3 regions of the Micromonospora sp. NBC_00421 genome follow, and region 2 is predicted to be linked to each of the others. Evidence: riboswitches for the same ligand, from Rfam matches in the RefSeq annotation. Region 2 holds a riboswitch; each other region holds the start of a gene.
The links. A riboswitch is a leader RNA that binds a small molecule or an ion and turns the genes downstream of it on or off. The one in region 2 is predicted to bind cyclic di-AMP.
Positions count from the first base shown of each region.

Region 1: linked by a shared signal. The riboswitch ahead of OHQ87_RS14945 (C39 family peptidase) and the one ahead of OHQ87_RS21690 (coiled-coil domain-containing protein) in region 2 are both predicted to bind cyclic di-AMP.
Region 3: linked by a shared signal. The riboswitch ahead of OHQ87_RS00925 (coiled-coil domain-containing protein) and the one ahead of OHQ87_RS21690 (coiled-coil domain-containing protein) in region 2 are both predicted to bind cyclic di-AMP.

Region 1 is NZ_CP107929.1:3,600,856-3,610,218, reverse strand. Features, by position in the region: gene OHQ87_RS14965 (polysaccharide pyruvyl transferase family protein) at 1-47, opposite strand, end outside; gene OHQ87_RS14960 (acyltransferase family protein) at 227-1,495, shown strand; gene OHQ87_RS14955 (hypothetical protein) at 1,642-2,058, shown strand; gene OHQ87_RS14950 (hypothetical protein) at 2,195-2,953, shown strand; cyclic di-AMP (ydaO/yuaA leader) riboswitch at 3,518-3,661, shown strand; gene OHQ87_RS14945 (C39 family peptidase) at 3,966-4,820, shown strand; gene OHQ87_RS14940 (CDP-glycerol glycerophosphotransferase family protein) at 4,893-6,569, opposite strand; gene OHQ87_RS14935 (bifunctional cytidylyltransferase/SDR family oxidoreductase) at 6,593-8,101, opposite strand; gene OHQ87_RS14930 (ABC transporter ATP-binding protein) at 8,272-9,090, opposite strand; gene OHQ87_RS14925 (ABC transporter permease) at 9,083-9,363, opposite strand, start outside.
Region 2 is NZ_CP107929.1:5,135,285-5,144,647, reverse strand. Features, by position in the region: gene OHQ87_RS21700 (helix-turn-helix transcriptional regulator) at 62-394, opposite strand; gene OHQ87_RS21695 (carbonic anhydrase) at 607-1,317, shown strand; gene OHQ87_RS21690 (coiled-coil domain-containing protein) at 1,380-2,405, opposite strand; cyclic di-AMP (ydaO/yuaA leader) riboswitch at 2,409-2,540, opposite strand; gene OHQ87_RS21685 (YibE/F family protein) at 2,707-4,050, opposite strand; gene OHQ87_RS21680 (metal-sensitive transcriptional regulator) at 4,254-4,553, opposite strand; gene OHQ87_RS21675 (heavy-metal-associated domain-containing protein) at 4,649-4,855, shown strand; gene OHQ87_RS21670 (hypothetical protein) at 4,890-5,135, shown strand; gene OHQ87_RS21665 (heavy metal translocating P-type ATPase) at 5,132-7,408, shown strand; gene OHQ87_RS21660 (CsbD family protein) at 7,552-7,725, shown strand; gene OHQ87_RS21655 (hypothetical protein) at 7,860-8,372, shown strand; gene OHQ87_RS21650 (DUF2786 domain-containing protein) at 8,451-9,363, opposite strand, start outside.
Region 3 is NZ_CP107929.1:198,826-208,188, reverse strand. Features, by position in the region: gene OHQ87_RS00935 (HelD family protein) at 1-875, shown strand, start outside; gene OHQ87_RS00930 (cation diffusion facilitator family transporter) at 1,072-1,986, shown strand; cyclic di-AMP (ydaO/yuaA leader) riboswitch at 2,119-2,250, shown strand; gene OHQ87_RS00925 (coiled-coil domain-containing protein) at 2,255-3,310, shown strand; gene OHQ87_RS00920 (SRPBCC family protein) at 3,426-3,893, opposite strand; gene OHQ87_RS00915 (STAS domain-containing protein) at 4,000-4,362, opposite strand; gene OHQ87_RS00910 (hypothetical protein) at 4,695-4,847, shown strand; gene OHQ87_RS00905 (hypothetical protein) at 5,054-5,452, shown strand; gene OHQ87_RS00900 (cellulose binding domain-containing protein) at 6,074-8,818, opposite strand; gene OHQ87_RS00895 (hypothetical protein) at 8,995-9,363, opposite strand, start outside.

The DNA of each region.
Region 1 (9,363 bases), 1.5 Mb from region 2:
ACGTCGAACGGGTCCTTCTTCGCCCGCATCAGGATCCGCTGGTGCACCAGTCTGCTCCGTTCCTCGTTCCCGGGCGCCTCCGACGGGTCGCCGGCCTACCCACGGGTGCGCCGACACCGACGGGTCCCGCGATGTTAAGGCAGTGGAGGGATTTCGTACACCTTCGGCACATCCGCACCACCCCGGCCCGTCACCGGTGGACGGGCGTGCCGGTAGGGTGCCCGGCGTGACCAGCGTGCCCACCACCGCGTCCCCCGCGCTGAGCCGACTGCCGTCGCTGACCGGGTTGCGCTGGATCGCCGCCATGCTGGTCTTCGGCTACCACGCCGGCACCATGCGGATCATCGCCCAGCCGGACGCCAAGGCGGTGGTCGACTGGTTGTTCACCCTCGGCCTGTCCGGGGTGCAGTTCTTCTTCATCCTCAGTGGCTTCGTGCTGGTCTGGTCGGCCCGCGACGGCGACCGGCGGCGGGACTTCTGGCGTCGCCGACTCGCCAAGATCTATCCCAACCACGTGCTGACCTGGGCGGTGGCGCTGCTGGTGATGTGGTGGTTCGCCGACCCGGTGGTGCCCCGCGCCGCGCTGGAGAACCTCTTCCTCGTCCAGGCCTGGGACCCCACCCCCGGTTACTTCTACAGCATCAACAACGTGAGCTGGTCGCTCTCCTGCGAGCTGTTCTTCTACCTCTGCCTGCCGCTGGTGCTGCCGGCGATCCGGCGGGCCCGCTCCGGAGTGCTCTGGGCGGTGGTGGTGGCGGTGCCGCTGGTGATCCTGTCGCTCTGGCCCGGCCAGCAGTTGCTGCCCGAGGGCACCAACTGGTGGTTCACCCAGGTCTTCCCGCTGGTCCGCTCCACCGAGTTCTGGCTGGGCGTCGCCGCCGCCGAGCTGCTGCGCCGTGGCCACTGGCGGGGCCCCGGCCTGCCGCTGGCCAGCCTGTTCTTCGTGGCCGTCTGGGTGGCGGCACACTGGATCCCGGCCGAGATGTGGGCGGCGCTGCTGTCGGTGGCGTACATCCTGGTCATCCCGGCGGCGGCCCGGGCGGACGTGCAGGGCCGCTGGTCGCCGTGGCGGCACCGCACACTGATCTGGCTCGGCGAGGTGTCGTTCGCCTTCTACCTGGTGCACGTGCTGGTGATGATGACCGTGCTGCGGCTCACCGGGCACTGGGGCGTGGGGCTGCCCGGCTGGTCGGGGCCGCTGGCCGTGCTCGGTTTCCTGGTGGTGAACCTGGTGCTGGCCGCAGCCCTGCACCGCTGGGTGGAGACGCCGATGATGCGCCGCCTCGCCCCCCGCCGCCGTACCCCACCCGCGCCGCCCACCCCCGACGGCGCTGTACCCGAGGGCGCTGTCCCCGGCGGTGCTGCTCCCGGCGGTGCCGACTCCGGCGGCGTGGTCGCCTGCGGCGCTGCCGCCGTGCCGGGGCCGAGAGACGCCGGCGACGGGTCGCGCGACGGGCGTCCCGTCGAGTACGCGGGACCGCGCGACCAGCACTGATCCCACTGCACCAGGTGCTCCGGCCACCCCTGCCGACCAGGGGTGTTCCCGGAAGTCCCCAGGCCGGGCGAGGGGCACCCGGTGGTCGGCGCGGCGACACGCCCGGCGGTGCTGCGGGCCGGTCACCTCGGCGGTAGCGTGGACACATGTTCCCGGCCGCGCCCGCCAGTCCCCTGTGGTGGGTCGCGCGCTGGTTGTCCCGGCTGCTGACCGGTCTCGCCGTCGCGATCGCGTTCGCCGTCGCCGGGCCGGCGCTGTCCGGCTCCGCGCTGTCCGACCCGGTGCTGCCCGACCCGGGGTCGCCCGCAGCCGCCCTGTCGATCGACGCGCCGGTGTCCTTCGACGCCGCTGCGGCCCTGTCCGCTCCGGGCGGTGGCCTCACCGGCATCCGCACCGGTGACCAGGGGGTCGACCTGGCCGGCGTGGTCGCCGCAGACCGGGTCGACGCCGTCACGCTCACCGTGCCGGCCGGTGCCGCGCGGAACGTCCCGGTCCCGCCCCCGGGGGCTACCGCCGGGCGGCTGCCCACCGTCGCCGGCCCACGGGCACCCCCGGCGGGCTGACCGCCCACGCGGGGGCCCACCCGCGACCGCCAGTGCGACGAACCTCACCCCCGCACCGCCCGGCCGGACGTCCTCCGCAACGGACCCGCCGCCGGTACGGCCTCCTCTTCCGCTTCCCGCCCGCGAGGTGCCGACCGTGAACACCGTGCTCTCCCAGTTCCTGATCGAGGTCCCGACCGCCACCGCCATCTGGTCCGCGCTGCTCGTCCTCGCCCTGACCGGGCTCACCGTCCTGGTGGCCCGGCCCGAGCGGGAGCACCCGACCGACGCCGCCGCCGTCGTGCCGCCACCCGACGCCCCGCCCCCGGTCGCCGATCTGCGCCGCTACGCCGAGGAGGTGGCCGTCGCCGCCACCGGGGCCGCCCAGACGGCGCACCGCCGTCGTACGGCCTGGCTGGCTGCCCAGGACGACCTGGACCGGGCCTGGCAGGCGTACGACGAGGCGGAGACGGTGGCCCGCCGGTTCGCCGGTGCCGGTGCGCTGCCCAGCCCGCGTACCCCCCGTACCCCCGTCGAGTACGCGGGCCGGGAACGGTGGCTGCACCAGGAGGCGGTGGCGGCGCACTGGCGGGGGGAGTTGTCGGTGGAGCGGCTGCGGGACGTCTTCGCCCACCGCGACGGCTGGGACCCGCGTCGGCACCCGGTCGAACACGAGGTGATGCTCGCCCGAGCCGTCCGCGGGGACCGGCGTACGGCGTACCGGGTCGCGGTCGGGCGGGAACGGGCGGCGTGGCGGGACGCCGAACTGGCCGCCGAGGCGGCCCGGTCCCTGGCCGTCGAGGCGTACGCGGCGGCGCAACGGCTGCGGCCGGGCCGGATTCCGTTGCCCCGCAGCGCGACGTCGGCGGCCCGTCCGGCACCCGCCGCCCGCTGGCACCCGGCCCGGGTGAACTGACCGGAGATGATCGGCTCGATGCCGCGCCGGTAGCGGTATCGGCTCGGCATGGACACCGCCACCACGGCCCCGCTTCGTCGCGGCATCGCGGTCCGGCATCGCGGTCCGGCATCGCGGTCCGGCATCGCGGTCCGGGGTCGCGGTCCGGGGTCGCGGTCCGGGGTCGCGGTCCGGGGTCGCGGTCCGGGGTCGCGGTCCCGTGTCGTGGTCCGGCGTCGTGGTCCGGTCCCAGCTCCGGGCCATCGGGGCTGCCTGGCGTCACGAGGGCGGAATTGTTATCCGGGCCGGCGTGGGTGGCGTCACCGTGCGTGGGGATTCGGACACCTGGTCACAGGTGGTCACATCGACTACGACGATCATCGGTGGTTGCTGGCGGAGCGTCCGGTTGTCGCCCCCGCGAGACGGACGCCCCGGTCGCCCCACGAGCGGCCAGTCGGTGCCCGAGTGCACCGGAAAACGGTGCGCCTCGACCATGTTTGCGCAGCTCACGGGGCTTGGCGAGGGAGAACCCGGCCAGTAGTGTCGCTGCGGTCCGGTGCGGTTCCCGTTCGCAGCAGGCGACGCCGCGCCGACCCGCTCAATCGTGCGAGTCACGAACCGGGGACCCACCGCACCATCTGGGGTGAATCCGCGGGCCACGGCCCGGGGTAGGGCGATCTTCCCGCCCGAATCCGTCAGCTAACCCGGTCGGCGGCAGCGGAAGGAGTTCCATCCTCGTGTACTACGACCCCACCCCCTCGGTAGTTCCGCCACCTCGGTGCCGGGGTGCCGCCGGACCGTCGCGCCTGACGCGCTGACCCGGCCGACAGCCCCCGCCGTCCGGTCTCGTCGGACGGCCCCACCGAACTGCCCGGCCTCTCGTCGGGCGGCCCACCGAGCTGCCCGGCCCCCGTCGGGCGGTCCCGACCGAACGAGCGGCCGAACACCCGATCCGCGCGTGGCGTACCGCCGCGTGCCGCTCCGGCGTGCCCGGCCGCCTCGCCCCGTGGAGGAACACCCTGTGAAGCACCACATGAAGCGACAGCTACGCCGGCTGACCACTCAGCGCCCGTACCAGCTGGTGGTCGGCTCGGCAGCGGTCGTCGTCCTGGCCACCGGCGCCGCCGCGCTGGCTGCCGGGGTCGACGACGCCCCGACCGACCAGCAGCGTTCGACCGCCGTCGCCGAGACCGCCCCCCGCCTCGACGACGTCGCCACCCGCGCCCAGGCCCGGGTCGCCGCCCCCGCCCGGACCAGCCCGTCGGCCACCCCCACGGCCAGCCCGTCGGCGAGCCCCACCCCATCACTCCGGGTCACCAGGGCGAAGACCAGGGCCACCGCCAACCCGGACCTGACCCGCACGGTGGCAGCTCCGAAGCCGCCGTCGTCGAAGGTCCTCCGCTACGAGTACCAGGCGCAGACCACCTACTACTACTGCGGCCCGGCGGCGGTGCGCAACGCGCTCAGCGCGGCCGGCATCGAGCGCAGCCAGGACGACCTCGCCGCCCAGTTGGGCACCACCGAGATGGGCACCAACTCGGCCGAGGACACGACCCGGGTGCTCAACGCCGTGGTGAAGGGCGACCCGTACCGGACCCGGATGTTCGCCGGCACCCCCAGTGACGCGCAGGCCGAGCGGCTGCGGGCCGACGTGGTCGCGACGGTCACCGACAAGCGGGCCGTGGTCGCGAACGTGGTCGGGGACGTCACCGATCTCGACGGCGGCTGGCACTCCTTCCCCGGCGGCCACTACGTCGCCGTGGTCGGCTACCAGGACAACGGCCGTATCGTCCGGATCGCCGACTCGGCCGACCCGTCGCTGCCGGCGTACTGGGTCAGCGTGACCACCCTGGCGAACTGGATCGCCACCCGGGGCTACTCCGCCTGACCGCCCGCCGCGCGTCGGCCGCAAGGTCGCGCTCGGACATGGTTGTAGTGGCCTCCTTCTCGAGGGAGGCCACTACAACATGGATCGAGCACGATCTTGCAGCGAGCGGTCAGGCTCCAGCTCCCGGCGGGCGGCGTCGAGGAAGCCGTCGGCGTACGCGTCGGCGGGGAAGTCGCCCAGGTAGCGACGGCGGGTCTGCCAACGGGCCGCCGCCAACGGGTCGGTGTCCAGCAGCCCGGTCAGCACCTCGTCCAGGTTGGCCATGTCCCGGCGCAGCACGTAACCGGAGCGGGCCAGCGGGAAGCGGGTCAGGAACTCGTCGCCGTCGACACCCAGGTCGGTCACCGCGTACGGCTTGCCCGAGTAGAGGTAGTCGGAGATGACCCCGGAGACGTCGGAGACCAGCGCGTCGGAGCGGTTGACGCAGTCGGTCAGGCTCAGCTCCCGACTGGCCGCCGCGCCCCACAGGTGCTGCCGGCCGGTGCGGGTCCGGTCGGCGGCGAGCAGCTCGGTCAGCCGCGCCAACTGCCGGGCCGAGGCCGGGTTCTGCCCGGTGTACGGGTGCGCCCGCAGGATCACCGTGGCGCCCCGGTCGAGCAGCCGGCGCAGCATCGGCTCGGCCACCGGCAGCGAGCAGTAGTTGGCGTCGGCGTGGTGGCCGGTCCAGGTGGGGGTGTAGAGCACGGTCGGGGCGGTCAGTGGCCGCACCTCCCGGCGTACCTCGATGGCCTCGACCTGGGGGCGACCTACCACGACGAACTTCTCGGCGGGGATCTCCACGCCGGCCCGCGCGTACCGCTCGATCGCCGCCGGACCGGCCACGAAGATCTTGTCGAAGATGGCCGAGACCGGGTTGGCGCTGGGCGCCTTGTCGCTGTCGCCGTGGTGCAGTTGCACGTGGGTGAGCTGGGTGAACCGGATGCAGTGGCTGTTCTTCGCCCCGTGGTTGACATAGAACGCCACCCGCAGGCTGGGCACCAGCGCCTCGTCCATCGCCTTGAGGGTGGGGCAGTAGACCACCGGGGCGCTCGTCGCGGCGGCGACCGTGGGCAGGAACTCCGGCTCCCGCAGCAGCACCAGGAACGGCCGGCCGAGCCGCTCCAGGTAGGGCAGCCACATGGTGACCTGGTATTCCGAGCCGGGCGGGGCGGAGAAGTAGAGCAGGAACTCCGGCTGGTGCGCCCGCAGCGCCCGGGTCACCGGGCCGCCCCCGCCCGAGGGCCGGAACCGTCGCCGGGCCAGGTCCAGGCCGACCGCGCCGCAGCCGGCGGCCACCAGCAGGACGACGACCAGCGCCAGCACGGCGGGCAGGGCGAACGCGGCGGCCACCGCCACCACGGCCAGCAGCCCCAGCAGTACGCCGCCGAGCCGGGCGGCGACCAGCGGGGTCCACGCCCGCACCGGCAGGTTCGCCGCCCGGATCTCCAGGTTGCCGGCGTCGCGCAGCGGCCCCACCAGCAGCACCAGGCCCAGCAGCAGCAGCGCGGTCAGCGCCAGCACCGGGTCGAAACCGTCGTCGAGCCGGCGGGCGTAGCCGACCAGGATCCCGGCGGCCAGCAGCACCGTCTCGGCGACGGTGTCGGCGTCGGGGCGGACCCGGCGTTCGTAGGCGGCGGCGGCCAGCGCGGCCACCGCCAGGGCCAGGCCCCAGCCGGTGGCCCCGGTGAACGCCACCACCAGGAAGGCGACCACGGCCAGGCCGGTGGTCAGGCACCGTGCGATCAGTTTCCTGACCAGGTCACCACGCATGTCGTACCGTCTCCGGGGGTCGGTCAGCCGGCGTCGACGCCGCTGGGCAGCCGGTCCTGCGCGGCCGAGGTCGGCTGGGCCGGCACCGGGGCCGGCTCGCCGGGGGCCCGCCGGACGTCGATCACCTGGCCGGTGAGGTCGGAGATCAGCACGTCGAGCGAGGACTGGGCGACCGTCTCGGCGGCCAGCAGGGTGTGCTCCGGCTCCTCGCCGAACGCCTTTGTGCGCATCGGGGTGGCGGTGCGCTCCGGGTTGATGCAGTTGACCCGGACCCCGAACTCGGCCCACTCGTCGGAGAGCGCCTGGGTCAGGTTGACGAGCGCCGCCTTGGTCGACGAGTAGAGCGCGTACTGCGCCCGGCCCCGGGTGTACGAGCTGGACGTGTAGAGCAGCAGCTGACCCTTGGTCTGCTGGAGGTACGGCAGGGACTGCCGGGCGGCGATCACCGGGCCGACGAAGTTGACCTGGAGCACCCGGTCCATGGTCTCCTCGTCCATCTCGGCAAGCGCGCCCTTCTCCAGGATGCCGGCGGTGACCACCACGTGGTCGATCCGGCCGGTGGCCTCGAAGGCGGTCTTCAGCGCGGCCTCGACGTCGCCGGTCTGCTCGACGTGGGTGCCGGTGCTGGAGCGGCTGAACGGGAAGACCTGCGCGCCGTAGCCCCGGGCCAGCTCGGCCAGGTCGTGGCCGATGCCGTAGCTGCCGCCGAAGATGACGATCGTCCGACCGGCCAGCTCCTCGGTGTAGCTGCGGTGCGACAGCCGGGGCGCCTGGGCGGCGGCGAGCTGGAAGAGCTTGTCGGCGAGGTGCACGTCGACCGGGTGGGTGACCTTGATGTTCTCGTCCGACCCGTCGATCACCTTGATCGGCGTGCCGGGCAGGTAGCGCAGCACCACACCGCAGTCGTCGGTGGCGGCGAAGTCCGGGTCGCCCTCGGCCCGCCGGTACGCCTCCCGGATGGTGCCCGAGCGGAACGCCTGCGGGGTCTGCCCCCGGCGCAGCCGGGAGCGGACCGGGATGTCGGTGATGCACTCGTCCTCGTCGACCTGGATGATCGTGTCGGCCGAGGGGATCGCCACGTCGACGGCGGTGTAGCTCCACAGCGCGTTCACGCACTCGCGCACGATCCGGGCGCTGACCAGCGGGCGGACCGCGTCGTGGAAGAGGATGTTGACGTCACCCTCGCCGACCGCGTCCAGGGCGATCCGGGTGGTGGCGTTACGGGTCTCGCCGCCCTCGATCACCTTGCTGACCTTGCGGAACCCGGCCTTGTCGACGATCTGCTGGGCGTCGGCGACGTGGCCGGTGGCCATCAGCACGATGATCTCGTCGATCTCCGGGGCGCCCTCGAAGACGGCCAGGGTGTGCTCGATGATCGGCTTGCCGGCGATCTTCAGCAACTGCTTCGGGATGCCCAGGCCCAGCCGGGTCCCGGTGCCTCCGGCCAGCACCACCGCCACCGTCCGCGAGGGCCGCCACGGCGCCGGGGTCTCCGGTGTGGCGTCCGGGCCAGTGGTGTGGTCCTGCGTCATTGCCGATCCTCACTCTCGGGGAATGTCTGCACACGTCCCGGGGGTCACCCTGAACGGAAGATTGCGCCAGCACGGCGACGGGATGAACCTTAACGCGCGGACCGCGCCGCCCCAACGGGACGACGCGGTCCGTCGGGCACCGGGTCGATGCCCTACGTGCGCCCGGAATACTACTTGCCGTTGGCGAATGCCTCGTACGCCCGGATCACCTCGTCGGTGGGCCCGTCCATCCGGATCAGCCCCGACTCCAACCAGATCGTCCGTTCGCAGGTGTCGCGCACCGAGGAGAGCTGGTGGCTGACCAGGAAGACCGTGCCGGCCCCCTCGCGCAGCTCCCGGACCCGCTGCTCGCTGCGCTTGCGGAAGCCCTTGTCGCCGGTGGCGAGCGCCTCGTCGATCAGCAGCACGTCGTGCTTCTTGGCGGCGGCGATGGAGAACCGCAGCCGGGCCGCCATACCCGAGGAGTACGTCCGCATCGGCAGGCTGGCGAAGTCACCCCGCTGGTTGATCCCGGAGAACTCGATGATCTCCGGGGTCATCCGGGCCACGTCGTCGGGCTGCATGCCCATCGCCAGGCAGCCCAGCGTGACGTTCCGCTCGCCCGACAGGTCGTTGAGCAGGGCGGCGTTCACCCCGAGCAGGGACGGCTGGCCCTGGGTGTAGACCGCGCCCCGGTTGACCGGGAGCAGCCCGGCGATGGTCCGCAGCAGGGTGGATTTGCCGGAGCCGTTGCTGCCGATCAGGCCGATCGCCTCACCCCGGTACGCGGTGAAGGAGACCCCCTTGACCGCATGCACCTCCTGGATGTTCGGCGCGGAGGAGCGCTTTACCAGCCGGCGCAGCGCGGCCACCGGTGTGCTCCCGCCCCCGGCGCCCTTGTGCACCCGGTAGATCACGTGTGCGTCGTCGACCACCACGGTGGGGATCCGCTCGACGACCCTGGGCAGGGTCACTGTGACGTCGTTGGACGTCTCGTACCTGTCATCCACGGCCGTACTCCTGTTCGCCGCGCCAGAAGTAGACGAACCCGGCCACGCCACCCAGCACCGCCCAGCCGGCCGCCACCAGCCAGAGCTGGGTCAGCGACTCGTTGAGCAGTGGCGCCTGCTCCAGCAGGGCGTACCGGGCCAGCTCGATGTAGACCAGGATCGGGTTGAACTGGATGAGTGTCGAGGCCCACTCCGGCAACCTGTCGAACAGCTTGACGCTGTAGAGCACGCCGGAGCCGTACATCCAGGTGCGCAGGATGAACGGCATGACCT
Region 2 (9,363 bases):
CGGCGATCCGACCGGACCGGTGACCCGGGCCACCGGGTGCCGGGTGGCGGACACCTGCCGCTCAGGCGTCGGAGTCGGCCGGGTCGGGGGTGAAGAGGGCGAGCAGGTCACCGACCTGGCGGTCGGCCTCGGCCGGGTGCCGGAAGTGCCCGCTCGGGTCGATCGTGTACTCGTTGCGGCGGCCGACCCGGGTACGCCGCAGGTAGCCGCCGGCCTCCAGGTCCGCGACGATCGCCTGGGCGGCCCGTTCGGTCACCCCGACCTCCCCTGCGACGTCCCGCAGGCGGGCGGTGGGGTTGCGGGCGATGGCGAGCAGCACGTGACCGTGGTTGGTGAGGAACGTCCAGTTCCGGGTGCTCCCGGTGCCGCCTGCCGTCGTTGCCATGCCGGTCATCGTATGGCCCGTACCCGGAAAGCCCGCCGCCGGCCGGTGTTCGCGTCCGCCCACGCCCGGCGTTCGACCCGCCGTCGACATCCCCCGGACCAACGCCTGAAACGTGTATCACGAAATCTTGACGTACCTTTCGCTGCGTGTGACCGTGGGGACACGGCCGTCGTCGCCGCCGGCCGGCGTGACCAGGTGCGATCCCGGACCGAGGTGAGGCAATGGCCCCGATCACTCCGACCCAGGCGCTGGCCGAGCTGCAAGCCGGCAACAGGCGTTTCGTCGCCGGGGCGCCCCGGCACCCCAACCAGGGCGCCGGCCACCGGGCGGCAGTCGCCGACGGCCAACACCCCTTCGCGGTCATCGTCGGGTGCTCCGACTCCCGGCTCGCCGCCGAGATCATCTTCGACCGGGGTCTGGGTGACCTCTTCGTGGTCCGGACCGCCGGGCACACCGCCGGGCCCGAGGTGCTCGGCAGCGTCGAGTACGCGGTGACGGTGCTCGGCACCCCGTTGGTGGTGGTCCTCGGGCACGACTCCTGCGGGGCGGTGCAGGCAGCCCGGGAGGCGGCCCGCACCGGCACCCAACCCCCCGGGCACCTCTATTCGGTGGTCGCCGCCGTCGGGCCCAGCCTGCGTCGGGCGGCCCAGGAGGGGGTGCACGACATCGACGGGATCGTCGACATCCACATCGCACAGACCGTCGAGGTGCTGCTCGGCAACTCCCCGGTGATCGCCGCCGAGGTGGCGGCCGGGCGTTGCGCGGTGGTCGGCATGTCCTACCGGCTGGCCGCCGGTGAGGTGCGCCCGGTGGCCCCGGCCCACGCTCCCGCCGAGTCGTCCGCCCTCACCGCCACGGTGCCCGGGTCCGTCCGGGCGACGCCGGGTGCCGACGCCGCGCCGGCCGGCGAGCCGGCGGCCGTCGCCGGCTGAGACGCGATCACGACGAGGGCCGCCCGGCTCAGCCGGGCGGCCCTCGTGTCGATCATGAACTGCTACAGCAGTGACACGTGTACGTGGTCGGTGTGGTTGGACGGTCCGGAGTACGAGCTCCAGCCGTTGGCCGGGAACCAGATCTGCCGGTTCCAGATCACGTAGTAGATGCCCAGCCGGTCCGCGTTGCGGATCAGGAATGCGGCGAGGTTGTTGCCGTACATCCGGGTGTCGTTGTTGTGCCAGGGGCTGAAGCCGCTGTTCTGCAACGACCAGTCGCACGCCTTGCCCTTGGGGTGCTCCCACGGCCCACCCGGGCGGTAGCAGCCGACGAACCGGCTGAAGCCGGCCCGCTTGACCTCCTTGTACATGTGCAGCGTGCGCGGCGTGATGCAGCCCGACGTGGTCGGGTCGTTCTCGCTGCACGACTCGCCGCGCCACTCGCCGTCGGAGGTCTGGCCCGGGGCGACGCGGGCCACCGGCGAGGTGGCGTTGACCAGGCCACCGGTGAAGCCCCGGCCGCCGACCAGGGCCAGCGCCTTGTCGGCCTCGGTCTTCTTCTTGGCCATCAGGTTGGTCTGCTTCTGCTGCTCACGCACTTCGGCGTCGACGGCGAGCTTGGCGTTCTCGGCCCGGGTCCTGGCCTCGTTGACCTCGGCCAGCTTGCCGGCGTTGACCATGTTCAGCTCGTCCAGGGCGGCGGCCCGCCGGACGAAGGTGTCCGGGGCGTCGCTCTCCAGCAGCGCGGCGACCGCGCCGACCCGACCCGTCCGGTACGACTGGGCGGCGATCTCGTTTACCTGCGGGGCCAGCGCCGCCAGCTCCTGCTCGGCCTTCTCCACCTCGATGGCGTACTCGAGTTGGCGCTTCTTGGACTTCTCCAGCCGGTTCTTCGCCGCCGAGTAATCCCGGTTGGTGGCCTCGATGACGTCGGTGAGCAGCTTCGGCTCCTCGTCCTCCTCGTGCCCGGAGGGGGTGGGCGCGTTGAGGGCGGCTGCCGCGGGGGCGGCTGCCGGACCGGCGACGATCGCCAGGGCGGCGAGTACGGCCACTGCCGGAGTCATCCAGCGGCGTAGGGGTGCCGTCACAGTTTTCCCTTCCGTCGACCGCCGACCGGGTTAGCTGACGGGTTCGGGACGGAAGTGGCCCCTACCGCTGGCGCGGATTCACCCCAGGTGCTCGGTTCCCCGGCTCGCCGTACGGCGATTGGGCGGTGGCCCCGCTGGCACCGGTGGGCGCCTTCGGCGGTGACCGGCAGCGAGGTTACCCGAGAGTCGTACCGGGGATCTACGGTCACAACTCGACAAAATGTGTATTTTTCCGATAACCGGGCGTGACCAGTGACGCGGCCGACAACTGCGACCTCGCCTCCGGTTACGCAGCGGAGTGTCACCATGCCGAGTCCGTGCTCCTTTCCGGGTCCGGCCACCGGGTGGGGGCCGGGGTGGACGGTTCGCCGTGCCGGGGCGCGCTCAGCGCCGCCAGCGCCTCGGCGCGGTCGGGCGCGGGGCGTGGGGTGGGTGTCGGCCCGGTCGGGTCGGCGTCGGCGGGACCGCGCCCGGCGGTGGTGACCAGCGCGGCCAACCCGGTGGTCAGCGGCACCGCCGCCACCAGGCCGAGGGTCGCCACCGCACTGCGGACGATCTCCTGGGCCAGGAACTCGCTGGTGAGGATCTGCCCCACCGGCCGGCTGTCGGCGGTGAGCAGGAGCAGCAGCGGCAACGAGGCTCCCGCGTAGGCCAGCACGATCGTGTTGACCGTGGAGGCGATGTGCGCCCGGCCGACCCGGGTCGCCGCCCGGTAGAGCTGCAACCGGGACAACCCCGGATTGGCGTGCGCCAGCTCGGTGACGGTGGCCGACTGGGTGACCGTCACGTCGTCCAGCACGCCGAGGGAACCGATGATGATCCCGGCCAGCAGCAGGCCGTGCAGGTCCACGTCACGCTGGTACATCGACAGCGTGGTGGCCTCCTCGCTGCCGTACCCGGTCAGGTGGGTGGCGGCGGTGGCCAGCGTGCCCAGCACGCCGGTCAGCACCAGGCTGCCCAGCGTGCCGAGCACCGCCACCGAGGTCTGCGCGGTGATCCCGTGGGTCAGGTACAGCACCACGAACATGATCAGCGCGGCGCCGGTGATCGCGATCGGCAGCGGCGCGCCCCCGGCGGAGATGCCCGGCACCACGAAGGTCAACAGGATGGCGAAGCTGGCGCCCAGACCGGCCAGCGCGGCCAGCCCGCGCAGCCGGCCGAACGCCACGATCGCCGCCGCGAACAGGGCGACCAGCCAGAGCAGCGGCGTACCCCGCTGGTGCTCGGCGATGTGGTAACTGCTCGTCGAGGGATCGGTCGGGTCGGCCAACGCGACGAGCACCACCCGGTCACCGACGGCCACCGTCGGTGCGCCGGGGCCGGACGGGATCGGCGTCTCGACCTGCTTCCCGCTGTCCGGCCCCTGCTCGACGGAGACCGTCACCGTGCCGCACGGACCGGCTGCCGCCCCGGACGGGCCGTCGGGGGTCTGCGGGGCGGGCGGGCAGGCCTCGGTCACCACCCGGGTCACCGTGCCGTGGTGGCGGGGGACCTGATCCCCCTGGTCGATCTGCGGGGTGTCACCCGGCCAGAGCGCCAGCGTGGCGATCACCGTGACGACGATGAGCGGCACCACGGTCATGACGAGGATCCGCCGCACCCCGGGCGGGGTGGACGGAGCGGGACGGGTGTGGTCGGCGCCCATGTGTGCGAGTCCTCCCAACGATCCGGGACGGGATACGTGTCAGTTGGCCAACCGGTTCATCCCACGGGCGGCGGGTCGTCGTCGGACGATGGTAGCCAGCGTCCCGGCCGACCGGCGTGGTCGACCCTGCCGGCAGGGCTCCGGCTCGTCACGGTGCGGGTGCTTCGCAGACGGGATGCCCCCCGGTCCGCACCGGAGGTGGGTCAGCCGCGCTTCATCAGGCGACCGACGGCGGCCATCATCTCGGCGGCCATCTCGTCGGCCCGGCCCTCGGCGGCCCCCTCGTGCATGCAGTGCCGGGCGTGGCCGTCGAGCAGGCCGAGGGCGACCTTGTCCAGGGCGGCCTGCACGGCGGAGATCTGGGTGAGCACGTCGATGCAGTACCGGTCGTCGTCGACCATCTTCTCGATGCCCCGGACCTGGCCCTCCACCCGGCGCAGCCGGGCCAGCAGCTGGTCCTTGCTGGTGGTGTAGCCCCGGACCGGGGTACTCGGTGTGGTCATGACCACCACGATAGCGTACCCCTGGGGGGTATGCTACGGTCGCCGGGAAAGGTACCCCTAGGGGGTATGTTCGAAGAGTGGGAGGGGAACATTCGATGATCACGAACTACCAGGTGAACGGCATGACCTGCGGGCACTGCGTCAACGCGGTGAGCGGCGAGGTGGGCGCGCTCGACGGCGTCACCGACGTCCAGGTGGACCTCTCCTCCGGCCGGGTCGCCGTCACCAGCGACCGTCCGCTCGACACCGAGGCCGTGCGCGCCGCCGTCGACGAGGCCGGCTACGACCTCGTCGAGGCGTGACGGGCCACCGGCCCGCCGGGGGCCGGGGCAACCGATGAACACGGCGACCAGGCTGGGTGGCTTCGCCCTCGGTCTCGCGGTGGTGTTCGGCGCGGCGTACGGGGCCGGTCAGCTGACCGGCCCCGTACGCCCGCCCGCCGAGACCCGCCACGACCCGGCGCACACCCCGGATCCCACCCGCCCCACCGACGCCCCTGCCCCCGGCCCCGACCCGACGCCGACCGGGACCGTCACCGGCGGGGCAGGTCACCCCCACGGTCGACCGGAGGTGCCGCGATGACCCCGACCGCGAACGACCTGCCCACCGCCCCCCACCTGATCGAACTCACCATCGGCGGGATGACCTGCGCGTCCTGCGCCGCCCGGATCGAGAAGAAGCTCAACCGGATGGACGGCGTGGAGGCGACCGTCAACTACGCCACCGAGAAGGCCACCGTCCGGTACGCCGACGAGATCACCCCGGGCGACCTGATCGCCACCGTCGAGAAGACCGGCTACACCGCAGTCGTGCCGCCGCCGCCCACCCCCGCCGGGGCGGAACCGGCCGGTGGGTCGGTGGACGAGCTGACCGCCCTGCGTACCCGGCTGCGGGTGTCGGCCGTGCTGACCGTGCCGGTGATCGTGTTGGCGATGGTGCCGGCCTGGCAGTTCACCTACTGGCAGTGGCTGTCGCTGACCCTGGCCGCCCCGGTGGTGGCGTACGGCGGGCTGCCGTTCCACCGGGCCGCCTGGACCAACCTGCGGCACGGCGCGGCGACCATGGACACCCTGGTCTCGCTCGGCACCCTCGCCGCGTTCGGCTGGTCGCTCTGGGCGCTCTTCCTCGGCGACGCCGGGATGCCCGGGATGACCCACCCGTTCCGCCTGGACGTCACCCGCACCGACGGGGCCGGCAACATCTACCTGGAGGCCGCCGCCGGGGTGACCCTGTTCCTCCTGGCCGGTCGCTACTTCGAGGCCCGGTCCAAGCGGACCGCCGGGGCGGCCCTGCGCGCCCTGCTGGAACTCGGCGCGCGCGACGTCGCGGTGCTGCGGGGCGGCACGGAGGCCCGGATCCCGGTCGACCAGCTCGTCGTGGGCGACCGGTTCGTGGTCCGACCGGGCGAGAAGATCGCCACTGACGGGCGGGTCGAGGAGGGCACCTCGGCGGTCGACGCCAGCATGCTCACCGGCGAGTCGGTGCCGGTCGAGGTCGGACCGGGCGACCTGGTGGCCGGCGCCACCGTCAACGCGGGCGGCCGGCTGGTCGTCACCGCCACCCGGGTCGGTGCGGACACCCAGCTCGCCCAGATGGCGAAACTGGTGGAGGCGGCACAGACCGGCAAGGCAGCGGTGCAGCGGTTGGCCGACCGGATCTCCGGGGTGTTCGTGCCGATCGTGATCGCGTTGGCCGTCGGCACGCTGGGCTGGTGGCTGGGCACCGGTGCCGGTCCGACCGCCGCCTTCACCGCCGCGGTGGCCGTGCTGATCATCGCCTGCCCGTGTGCCCTCGGTCTGGCCACCCCGACCGCGCTGCTGGTCGGCACCGGGCGGGGGGCCCAGCTCGGCATCCTGATCAAGGGGCCGGAGGTGCTGGAGTCCACCCGCCAGGTCGACACGGTGGTGCTGGACAAGACCGGCACGGTCACCACCGGCCGGATGACCCTGGTCGACGTCCGCCCCGCCGACGGGCAGGACCAGGCCGAACTGCTCCGGCTCGCCGGGGCGGTGGAGGCCGGCTCGGAGCATCCGATCGCGCGGGCCGTCGCGGCCGGCGCGGCCGAGGCCGGTGAACTGCCGTCGGTCACCGGGTTCGCCGCCACCGAGGGGTTGGGCGTGACCGGCACCGTCGACGGCCACGACCTCGTCGTCGGGCGGCCGGGAATGCTCCGCGAGCGGGGTCTTGACGTACCGGAGGAGGTGGTCCGGGCGGTGGCCGAGGCGGAGGCCGCCGGCCGTACGGCGGTGGTGGCGGGTTGGTCCGGGCGGGCCCGGGGCGTCCTCGCGGTCGCCGACGTGGTCCGGCCCACCAGCCGGGCGGCGATCGCCGGCCTGCGTGCCCTGGGCCTCACTCCGGTGCTGCTCACCGGGGACAACGCCACAGTCGCGCGGGCGGTCGCCGCCGAGGTGGGCATCGACCAGGTGACCGCCGAGGTGCTGCCGGTCGACAAGGTCGACGTGGTCCGCCGGCTCCAGGCACAGGGCCGTACGGTCGCCATGGTCGGTGACGGGATCAACGACGCCGCCGCCCTGGCCCAGGCCGACCTGGGGTTGGCCATGGGCACCGGCACCGACGTGGCGATCGAGGCGTCCGACCTGACCCTGGTCCGGGGCGACCTGACCGCCGCAGTGGACGCGATCCGGCTCTCCCGGCGCACCCTCGCCGTGATCAAGGGCAACCTGTTCTGGGCGTTCGCCTACAACGTGGCAGCGCTGCCACTGGCCGCCGCCGGCCTGCTCAACCCGATGATCGCCGGCGCGGCGATGGCCTTCTCCTCGGTCTTCGTGGTCGCCAACAGCCTCCGCCTCCGCCGCTTCCCGCCCGCCACCCCCCACCCCGGACAACCGCGTTGATCAAGAGGTTTGCGTCATCCGCCGACTCACGGGTGACGCAAACCTCTTGATCGACCCGCTGGAGCGGTGGGTGGGGTGTTTTGGGTTCGGGGGGTGGGGGTAGTTGAGGGGCGTTGGAAGAAATGCTTATACGGGAGGCTCTCATGGGATTCGACGACAAGATCGAAAACACGACCGAGAACACTGCCGGCAAGGTCAAGGAAGGCGTCGGCCGGGCGACCGACAACGAGCGCCTGGAGGCCGAGGGTCGCAACGACCAGGCCAAGTCCAGCCTCAAGCAGGCCGCCGAGAAGGTCAAGGACGCTTTCAAGAGCTGAACCGCTCCAGCCCGGCACGCCGGACCGACACTCGTCGGCCCGGCGTGCGGCGTGCCGGGGGTGAGGCGTCGGCCGACCCGGGCCGTGCGGCATCGTGTCCGTGGTAACGCCGACACATCGAAACGGGGAAGTCGATGCACCGTAGCTCCGCCACCGCGCTCACCCTCGCCGTCTTGACCGTCCTCGCCACCGGCTGCTCGGACGGTGGGGCCGACACCGATGCCGCACCCGGCCCGTCGGCCGGTGCCACCGGGACCCCCACCGTGGAGTCCACGCCCGACACGGTGACGGCCACCGCCGATGCCACCCCGACCGCGGGCAGTGCCGCGAACACCGCGCAGGTCTGTCGTGCCGTCGATCAGTTGATCATCGACGGCAGCCGGCAGATCGTCGCCGACTCGACCGAGGCCACCCGCGAGGAACTCACCCCGGAGCAGCTCAACGGCAAGCTCAAGGGGCGGCTGAGCCGGCTCGCCGACGACGTCCGCGCGCAGTCCCGAAAGGCCCAGGACGCCCGGATCAGGAAGCTGGTCGACGAGACCGCCGCGAAGATCGACAAGGGTGCGGCGGCCAAGAGCCCGGCAACCTGGATGGGCACCGACTTCGTCGACATCCCGCCCCGGCTCACCCGCGACTGTCACGTCTGAGCCGGACCCCGGCCGGTCCGTTCACCCCGGGTCAGCGTCGACCGGTGAGCCGGACCCCGGCCGTTCCGCCCACCCGGGTCAGCGTCGGCCGGGGAGCGGCCGGGCCGGCGGGGTGGCGCCGGCGAGCGAGGCACGGTCGGCGGCGGAGGTGCCGGACTGCCAGCCCTCGGCGTCCCGCACGGTCAGCCGGGCCCGGGTGACGCCGGGGAAGAGGGTGTCCATCCGCTCCCGTACCGCACCGGAGCGGGCGGCGAGCACCGGCAGCAGCCGATCCGGCCCGGCGGCCTCCGTCGCCTGCCGGTTCGCCTCGTCGGTCGCGGCCCGCAGCCGCTCGCCGATCCGTCGGGCGAAGGCGTGCAGGAAAGCCTCGTCGTACGCCTTGGTGCGTCGACCGCCACCCTGACGTTCCCGGCGTCCACGCAGCATCGCGGCGGTGGCCTGCACCAGCAGTGAGGTGTGCAGCAGCTCGACCGCCTCCAGATCGGCGGGGAAGCCGAGCACTGTGGCGAAACCGAGATCGTCCGACCAGACCGACTCGCACCGGTTCGCCGCCGCCACCTCCTGCACCAGCAGCGCCTTCGCGCCCGGGTACGGAGCGTCGGTGCCGATCCGGATTCCACCGGCCCGGCCGGGGTCGGCGGCGGTCGCCTCGACCAGCGCCCGTTCCAGGCTGTGCCGGGCGATCAGCTCCTGGGCCTTACCGGTGAACGCCTCCGCCTCGGCCGGGAAGGTGGTGGACTCCGCCTTGGCCAGCAACGCCCGTACCCGGTCGAGCACCCGGGACCCGGTCGGCCCGGTCGCGGCCGTGCCGTTGGGGCTGCCGGGCGGAGGGCGGAGCACCGCGACCGGCGGCAGGCCGGCCAGCAGTGCCAGCACCTCGATCGCGTCACGCAGGGCGGTGATCCGGTCCGTACCCTCCCGGGTGGCCCAACCACTCAGCCACCCGGCGTCGTCGTCCCAGCGGACCAGGGCGTCCAGGCCGGTCAACTGG
Region 3 (9,363 bases), 2.3 Mb from region 2:
TCTCCCGGGCGGAGATCGCGTTGCTGGTGAGGGCGTACCGGTCGTTGGACACCGAGGGGTTGACGGTGGCCGACGTCGCCCTCCTCGACGAGCTGGACGCCCTGCTGGGCAAGCCGGTACGCCCGAGGAAGGCCAACCGGGATCCGTTCCAGCTGGCCGGCGGGGTGCGGGAGCTGAGCACCTTCGGTGAACGGCAACGCGCCGCCCGGGCAGCGGACCGGGAGCGACCGGAGGACTACCGCGACTACGCGCACGTGGTGGTCGACGAGTCGCAGGACGTCTCGCCGATGCAGTGGCGGATGGTCGGCCGGCGCGGTCGGCTCGCCTCCTGGACGGTGGTGGGCGACCCGGCGCAGACCGCCTGGACGGGCGACCAGGAGGAGCTGGACCGGGCCCGGGACCAGGCGCTGGGCCGGCGCCGTCGGCACCGGTTCACGCTCTCCACCAACTACCGCAACTCCGCGGAGATCTTCGCGGTGGCGGCGGCGGAGATCCGCCGGCTCTACCCCGACCTGGAGCTGCCGAGCGCGGTGCGGTCCACCGGGGTGGACCCGGTGGCGCTGAACGTCCCGGCGACGGAGCTGGCCCCGGCGACGCTCGACGCGGTGGACGCGTTGCTCGCCGAGGTGGCGGGGACGGTCGGCGTGATCACGCCGGTGCCCCGCCGGGACGAGGTCGCCGGCTGGTTGGGCGACCGGGGCGGGGCGCGGCTCCAGGTGGTGAACAGTCTCCAGGCCAAGGGCATGGAGTACGACGGGGTGGTGCTGGTCTGCCCCGGCGAGATCCGGGCCGATCCGGGCTCCGGGGTACGGACGCTCTACGTGGCACTTTCCCGGGCCACCCAGCGCCTCACCACCGTCGAGCCGACGGGCTGATCCACGGGCTGACCCGCCGGCAGCCGGTCCCGACCTCTCGACGCGGCCCGGGACCGGCCCGCCCTGTCCGCGACCGGCCCGGCCCGGGCCGCCCACGCCTGGCCCCCACCTGGCCGGCTGCCGGGCTGTCACTTGCACACATAGCGATGTGAGCATAGATTGGATCGGGTTCGCGGCGGCGACGGAAGGTGTGGACGTGGGCGCAGGTCATGACCACAGCGCGACGATCAGCAACGCCGCACACCGGCACCGCGGCCGGCTCTGGGCGGCGTTCGGGCTGCTCACCGTGCTCATGCTGGTGGAGGCGGTGGCCGCCTTCGGCACCGGCTCACTGGCGCTGCTCTCCGACGCCGGGCACATGTTCACCGACGTGCTCGGCATCGGGATGGCGCTGGCGGCGATCACCGCCACCCGGCGGGCCGAGCGGGATCCGCAGCGCACCTTCGGGCTCTACCGGTTGGAGGTGCTCGCCGCGCTGGCCAACGCCGTCCTGCTCAGCGGCGTCGCCGTCTATGTACTGATCGAGGCGGTACGCCGGTTCGGCGAACCGGCCGAGGTGCTGGCCGGCCCGATGCTGGTGGTGGCGGTGCTCGGCCTGCTGGCCAACCTCGTCGCGTTCGGCCTGCTGCGCGAGGGCGCCAAGGAGAGCCTCAACCTGCGCGGGGCGTACCTGGAGGTGGTCGGCGACCTGCTCGGCTCCCTAGGGGTGATCGTCGCGGCCCTGTTGATCGCCGGCACCGGCTGGTGGTGGGCGGACCCGGTGGTCGCCGTGGCGATCGGCGTGTTCATCCTGCCCCGCACCTGGCGACTCGGGCGGGCGGCGGTGCGCATCCTGGTGCAGGCCGCCCCGGAACACCTCCAGGTGACTGCCGTGCACGACCGGCTGACCGCCGTACCCGGCGTCGCCGAGGTGCACGACCTGCACGTCTGGACGCTCACCTCCGGGATGGACGTCGCCTCGGCGCACCTGACCATGGCCCCCGACGCCGAGGTCGGCACCGTGCTGGCCGCCGCCCGGGAAGCCCTGCGGGAGGATTTCCACATCGAGCACGCCACCCTGCAGATCGAGCCCGGCGCGGCCCCCGGCGCCTGCGGCCCGACCCACTGGTGATTAGCTTTTTATCCCATTCAAACCTTTTAGCAGTATTCACTCTCGTACCCTCAGTCACGAGGTAGGCAAGTGTCACACGCGTACCGGTAGGCTCGGCTCCGGCCTCCGCCAGGCGGCGCCCACCGGCGCCGGCGGTGGCCGCCGCCTAATCGCCCACCAGGGCGAACCGGGGAACCATGTTCCTGGGGTGCATCCGCGTCAGCGGTAGGGATCTTCCGTCCCGAACCCGTCAGCTAACCCGGTCGGCGGCTGACGGAAGGACATTCGCATGCACGTACGCACCACCACGCGGCTACTGGCCGCAGTCGTCACGGCACTCGCCCTGGGCGTGTCGTCCGCGCCGTTCACCCCGGCCGTCGCCGCGCCCGTCACCCGGCTCGCCGCTCCCGGCGACGACGAGGGCGGCACCCCGGCACTGCGGGACCAGCTGGACGCGGCGAGCAAGGGCTGGGTCGACGCGAAGGCCGCGCTGGAACGCTCCACCAAGCGCCAGCAGGAGTTGGACGGCCAGCTCAAGTCCATCGAGGCACAGCTGGTCGTGCAGACCGGCAAGGTCGGCGAGATCGCCGGCGCGGCCTACCGCACCGGCCGTCTCGGACCAATGTCCGCCCTGCTCAACAGCAACAGCCCGGGTGGCTTCCTGGACCGCGCGGCGGCGCTGGAGACCGTCGCGGCCCGGGAGGACCAGGAACTACGCACGATGATCGAGACCCGGGACCAGGCCACCCGGACCCGGGCCGCCGTGAGCCGGGAGATCACCGAACAGCGCAAGCAGGTCGCCACCATGGGCAAGCGCAAGGAGCAGGCCGAACGCGCGCTGGCGGTGGCCGCCGCCGACAAGCCGACCCCCACCTCCCGGGACTCCGGCAGCTCGGACGGCACGTCCAACAGCAACGCCAAGGGAGCAGCCCGCAACTCCGACGGTTCCTGGCCGTCCGAGTCGTGCAGCGTCAACGACCCGACCCCGGCCAACGGCTGCATCACCCCGCGTACGCTCAACGCCCTCCACCAGGCCAAGGCGGCCGGTTTCACCAGGTACGTCTCCTGCCACCGGCCCAGCGGTTCCGGTGAGCACCCCAAGGGCCGGGCGTGCGACTTCGCCGCCCAGAAGAACGGGTTCGGCGGGGTGGCCAGTGGCGGCGACCGGACGTACGGCAACAACCTGGCCGCGTACTTCATCCGCAACGCCGACCGGCTCGGCGTGCTCTACGTGATCTGGTTCAAGCGGATCTGGCTGCCGAGCAGCGGATGGAAGTCGTACAGCGGGGGCAACGGCGACCCGTCCAGCGACCACACCAACCACGTGCACCTGTCGATGATCTGAGCTGTCCCGGTGGCCCGTCGGCAACGGCGGGCCACCGGAACTGTCCCGCCCTGGGATCGCCGCCCCCAGGTCACCGGCCCGCCCAGCCGACCGCCGGCGCAGGTTGCCGGCCCGCTCAGCCGACCGTCGGCGCATCGCCGGGGCGGCCGTCCAGCGCCGCCCCGAGCCGGCTGGCCAGCCCCAGGTGGGCGGCGCGGGCCTGTCGGAAGGCGTAGCCGAACAACGGCGCCGGCGCGGCCAGGGTGATCTCGACGTCGATGCGCAGCAGGTCACCCTCCACCCGGAGCCGGGTGTGGTTACGGACCGTGGTGCCGGGCTGCTGCCGGGCCACCGTCACGACCTCGTCCGCGCCGACCAGCAGGACATCGGCCTGGTAGGTGACCGGGAATCGCAGCGGCCCCAACTCCAGCCGGTCGGTGATCGCATAGCTGGCCAGGGCACCCGGCCGGGCCGGTAGCCGACGCACCCGGACGATCAGGGGATGCAGCTCCTCCTGCCGGGACAGGTCGCTCAGCAGCGCCATCGCATCCGCCTGTGAGCAGCGCGCCTGCACCGTGTAGCTGAAGCTCTCCCGCCGGACCACCGGGCCTCCTGACCGTCGTCGGTCGCCCGATCGTGCCGTACCGGAGACGGACTGGCAACGTCCCAGCTCGCCCGGCAGCGGACGGTCGGCCTACCCGCTGCCCGGGTCAGGCGCCCGGCAGCACCTCGGGGGTGGCGGCACCGGCGAAGTACGGCTCCGGGGCACCGAAGAGACCGAGCAGGCCGGTGACCCAGAGCTGCCGGTGTACGAACCGGCTCGGCTCGGTGACGATCAGCTTGACGCCACTGACCTCGGCGGTCTGGAACCCGGCGACCATCGCGCTGATCCCGACGGAGTCGATGAAGGTGACAAGTCGCATGTTGAGCTCGATCCGCGCGGGCCGGCCCTTGGCCAGCACCTCGGCGATCGACTCACGTACCTCGTAGGCGGTGTCGACGTCGATCTCGCCCCGCGGGGCGATCTCGATGACACCGGCCGGCAGAACCGACTTCACGATCGACAGGCTCACGCGAGCACCTCCACTCGCCCGTCCCCGGGCGCCTCATCAGTACGCGGGCCGCGACCGAGAGTATTCCTCCGATGGCCTCGGTCGCCACCCCTCGGGATGAGCAATTCGCGGATCCGGACGGACCGGACCGTCCTTCCCCGTACCTTTGCTGGTCCCGTTCTTTCCGACGGACGGCGCAGCTCGGCCGTTCCAACCGTCCCAGAGTAGCGGTCCGGGTCCACCCCGGGCCGAATCCGGCAGCTCGGGCGAGCCTCGCCCGGCATGGCGGTGCAGGTTGTGGCCGGTGCCTAACCTGGGCGAGAGATGGGTCACCACGACGGAGGGACGGATCCATGATCAAGAGACTGCTCGGCCTGGCCGGGGTCGGCGCGCTGCTCGCTCTCGTACTCGCCTGCGGCTTCGGCGGCGGGGGCGGGGGCGACGACGATGACGACGACGACGGTGACGATTTCGCCCGCGCGACGTCCGTCGTCATGGTCCGCTAGAAACCGGCTCTACGCGCTGCCCGAACCGGGGTTTGCGATCCGACCGGCCGGGGCACTGCTCGATGGACAAGGCGGAACCGCTCGGTGACGAGGCGGCACCGCTCGATGACCGGCCGGACACCGGCCGGTCCGAGGACCGTCCCGCGCCGTAGAGACGAAAAGTCCGAAGTGGCCGCAGACTTCGGCACCCGAGGAGGTAGGACACGATGTATGGCAGCAACCTTCTGGAGCGCCGCAGCAAGCCCGAGCGGATCGCCGACCAGGCCTGGCAGCACCTGCTCTCGGCGGTCGACTCCGCCGGCGACAGCGTTCGTGACGCCGCCAGGTCGGTCCGCAGCTCGGGCCTGGCCGACGCCGGCGACATGGTCGGCTCGACCGCCGACGAGGCACGCCGTCGGGCGACGCTCGCCTTCGACGCGCTCGCCGGTCGTCGTCCGGCCCTGCCCTGGACCCTGCTGATCAGCGCGGCGCTGGTCGGTGCAGCGATCGGCTGGGCCGCCGGCACCGCCGCACGGGCCGCCGGCAGTGGGGGTGACCGTGCCGCCGACGACATCGAGTTCGTCGACGTGGACCGGCCCAACTCCCCGGTCGGCCTGGACGACTGACGCATTCCCGCAGGCCCCGGTCACGCCCCTCGGCGTCGACCGGGGCCTGCCTCGTTCCCCACCCCACCACCCGGCCCGCGCGCGACCACACCCACCCGCGCTTGGCGCTCCCCACCCGAGCACCCTCGCTGGTGCCCCCACAACATCCATGTTGTAGTGGCATCCCCCAGCCACGAAGCCACTACAACACGGACAACACCGTTGCGTTAACGCCATGGGCGGCTGGTCAACCCGGGACAGGAAGTGCCCGATCGGGGAGCGGGGTGGGCCCGCTCGGCGATCATGGAGTGGTGGTGCCGACCTTGGGGCTTTACGGGCGTTCTGTCACCCACCACAACTCCATGATCGGCGAGGCAGCGGCGGTTGACGAACAGCCGTTCCCCCTAACGCAACGGTGTTGACAACATGGATCGAGCACGATCTTGGGCCGTGTTGCGCGGGCAGGAGCAGGAGCGAGGAGAAGGAGCGAGGGCTAGGGCGAGGGCGGAGCCCGCGCCCGACACCGCAACATCACCTCAAGCGAGTTGATCAAGGGCCGCGACAGGGCGTACCGGCGAACATGCCGCCGGCTCCCCCGGAGGATCGGGGGAGCCGGCGGGTGGGGCAGGTGGGGGTACGTCGTCAGCGACTGGTGCAGGTCAACGCCGGAACGGTGTTGCTGCCGGTGACGTTGGCGGTGAAGCCGATGCTGGCGGTCGCACCGGCACCGAGCGCACCGTTCCACCCGGCGTCGCGTACCGAGACGGTCGCTCCGGTCTGGGTGTAGGTGCCGCCCCAGAGCGAGTTGATCGTCTGCCCGTTGGCGAACGTCCAGCCCAACGTCCAGCCGGCGATCGCGCTGGTGCCGGCGTTGCGTACCGTCACCTCACCCTGGAAGCCACCGGGCCACGACCCGGTCACCTTGTACGTCGCCGCGCACCCACCGGTCGTCGGCGGCGGCGTGGTGGGCGGGGGCGGCGTGGTGGGCGGGGGCGTGGTGGGCGGGGGCGTGGTGGGCGGCGGCGTGGTGGGCGGAGGGGTCGTCGGCGGGGGCGTGGTGGGGGTGGTCGGGGTGGGGGTGCCGCCGAGCCGGTCGGCGACCAGGATGCCCCGGCCGTTGGTGCCCAGGTAGACCCGGCCGTAGACCCTCGGGTCGCCGGTCAGCGCCTCGCCCGCGTTGCCGTACTGGTGCTGGTCGTCGTTGATCCGCACCCAGGCCGCGCCGGCGTTGTCGGAACGGTAGACACCGGCCTTGCCGTCGACGGTGCCGAAGGTGAACACCGCCGGGTACGTCTGCCCGGGGGCGGCCTTGCCGAAGCCGACGTTCACCGCCGCCGTCACGCCGGCCAGCTTGGTGAAGGTGGCCCCGGAGTCGGTGGAGTGCCACAGCCCACCCTCGCCGGCCAGCCAGATGTCCCCCTCCTTGCCGGGTACCGCCTTGAACTTGACGGTGCCGGTGGTGGGCAGGCCGGTGGCGGCGGAGGCGGTGAAGCTGGCCCCGCCGTTGCTGCTGACGTAGAACTTCCCGCCGCTGAAGCCGTAGAACTTGTTCTTGTTGACCCGGTCGGACTCGACCACCGCGTTGGCCGGGATGCCGGTGGCGGCGGTCCACGAGTTGCCGAACCCGACCGAGCGGATCACCTGCTGCCCGGCATCACCGGGGGCCCAGACGAACTGGCTGCCGTCGGCGGCGGCGGCGACCGTGCCGCCGTTGTTGACCCCGCCCGGCTCGCTGCCCTGGAACCAGTTCGCCCCGCCGTCGGTGGAGAACGCGATGTGGCTGTCGTTGGGGCGGTCGGCGTCGGTGAAGTTCCCGGCCCGGACCATCGTCGCCGGGGTGGACTCGGCATAGTCGAGGCTGGTGGTGCTGGTGAAGACCGGCTGGGTGAACAGCATCGGCGGCACCGCGTCGAGGTCGGTGTGCCGGAATCCGCCGATGTCGCCGAGCCCGCTGATCAGCGGCGCCCCGGTGGGCGGGCTGATCAGGTCGAGCACGGCGGTCTCCTCCAGCCCCTTCACCATCGGCTTGATGGTGAACTGGCTGCCGGTGTCCCACTTGGTGAGGTCGGTGCTGCCGTAGATGGTCGCGCCGGTGCCGTACATGAAGCGGTTCGAGTCGAACGGGTCGATCTCCACCGACTCGTTCATCCAGCCCAGCTTCGGGGTCTCCTCGGGCGGGGCCGGGTTGGCGCCGAAGGTCAGCCACGGCACCGAGCTGATGTCCATCTTGAATTTCTTGGTGCGGTCCGGGTAGCTGCCGAACTCCCAGATCCGGGTCCAGGTCGCCCCGCCGTCGGTGCTGCGCCAGAAGATCGCGTCCGGCCACCAGGAGATCTGGGTGGCGACCATCAGGGTGTTCGGCTTCTGCCTGTCGATGGTCAGCCCGGAGTAGCCGAAGTAGGCGTCGCTGCTTGACGACGGGATCGGGCTGATCTGCGTCCACGTGCCGGTGGCCCGGTTGAACTTCCACACGTCACCCTTGCCCCCGTCGTACGGGCCGCCGGTGTCGCTGGTGGCGATGTAGAGGAAGCCGCCGACCGGGTCGACCACGCCCTTGTGGGCCAGGTAGCCGGTGGGCTGGCCGGCGATCCGCTCCCACGTGGTGCCGCCGTTGGTGGAGCGGTACACCGGGTTGGCCTTGTCCGCCACGCCGACGTAGATGGTCTGGGTGGCGTTGCCGGCCGTACCTGTGCTCTTGTCGAAGGTGACCCAGGTCAGACCCTGGTTCTGGCTCTGGTAGCCGGTGGTGTCGTTGGGGTCGGCCCGGTAGTTGCCGACGTTGGGGAAGTTCGCCACCTTGGCCCAGGTGGCCCCGAAGTCGGTGCTGCGCCACAGGCCGTTGCCGCCCTCGGCGCCGTAGTAGAGGACGCTGTTCTTGTTGGGGTCGACGGCGAGCCGCTCGCCCATGCCCCGGCCGGGCATGTTGCCGCCGTTCTTGAACGGCAGCGCGGTGGCCTGCCAGGTGGCGCCCTTGTCGGCCGAGCGCAGGATCGCGCCGTTGTTCGGGTCCCAGTCGTTTGTGTACATGCCGACGGCCGCGTACACCCGGTTGGTCTGCACCGGGTCGGTGGCCAGGCTGACCACGCCGTTGTAGCCCCACTTGTCCGCGCCGACCCAGTCGAGCAGCGGCGTCCAGGACTGGCTGGCCTGCTCCCAGCGGTACGCGCCGCCGATGTCGGTGCGCGCGTAGATCAGGTTCTTCTCGGTCGGATTGAAGACGATGCCGGGGACGAAGCCGCCGCCGTCGATCCGGACGTTCTTCCAGCTGTACGGGTCGGCCGCCGCTGCGGCGGCCGGGATGGTCGGTGCGACGGTGAACTGCACGGCCACGACTGCCGTGGCGGCGGCCAGCACGGTGGTTACCGCGCCGACGAGACTTCTCCGCATCTGCGGTTCCTCTCGGGAATGCCAGGGTGAGGGTGCGACGCCCCAGGAGGGACGTCGACGGGTGCGAAGAGCTGCCCTGGCTCCCCGCCGGCACGCTTGGCTCCCGCTGCCGAAGAAGAGTTCAACAGTAACCGCTGCGCCGCCGAATTAGGAAGCGCTCCCAACTAACTCGGCCATCAGAGCCGGTAGACGACGTCCTCACCGACCATCTCGCGACTGATCCCCAGCCCGTCCACCGGTCGGGCCGCCACGTCCGCCCACGGGGTGCCGGGCGCCCAGCCGGGCAGCAGCACCACCGTGCGCACCCCGATCTCCCGCAGGTACGCCACCGAGGTGACGTCCGGGAAGGTCATGCTCACCGCCCGGATCCGCTCCTGGGACTGCGGGGTGAACGAGGCGAGCCCGTTGACCACCTTGGGGAACCCGTCAGTGGACCAGAGCATCACGTGCAGCTCCCGGATGCCGTCGCTGGGCAGCACCAACGCCGGGCCGGTCAGCCCGCGCAGCGCGGCCGGCTGCTCCGGTGTCGGCACGTGCGGGGTGCG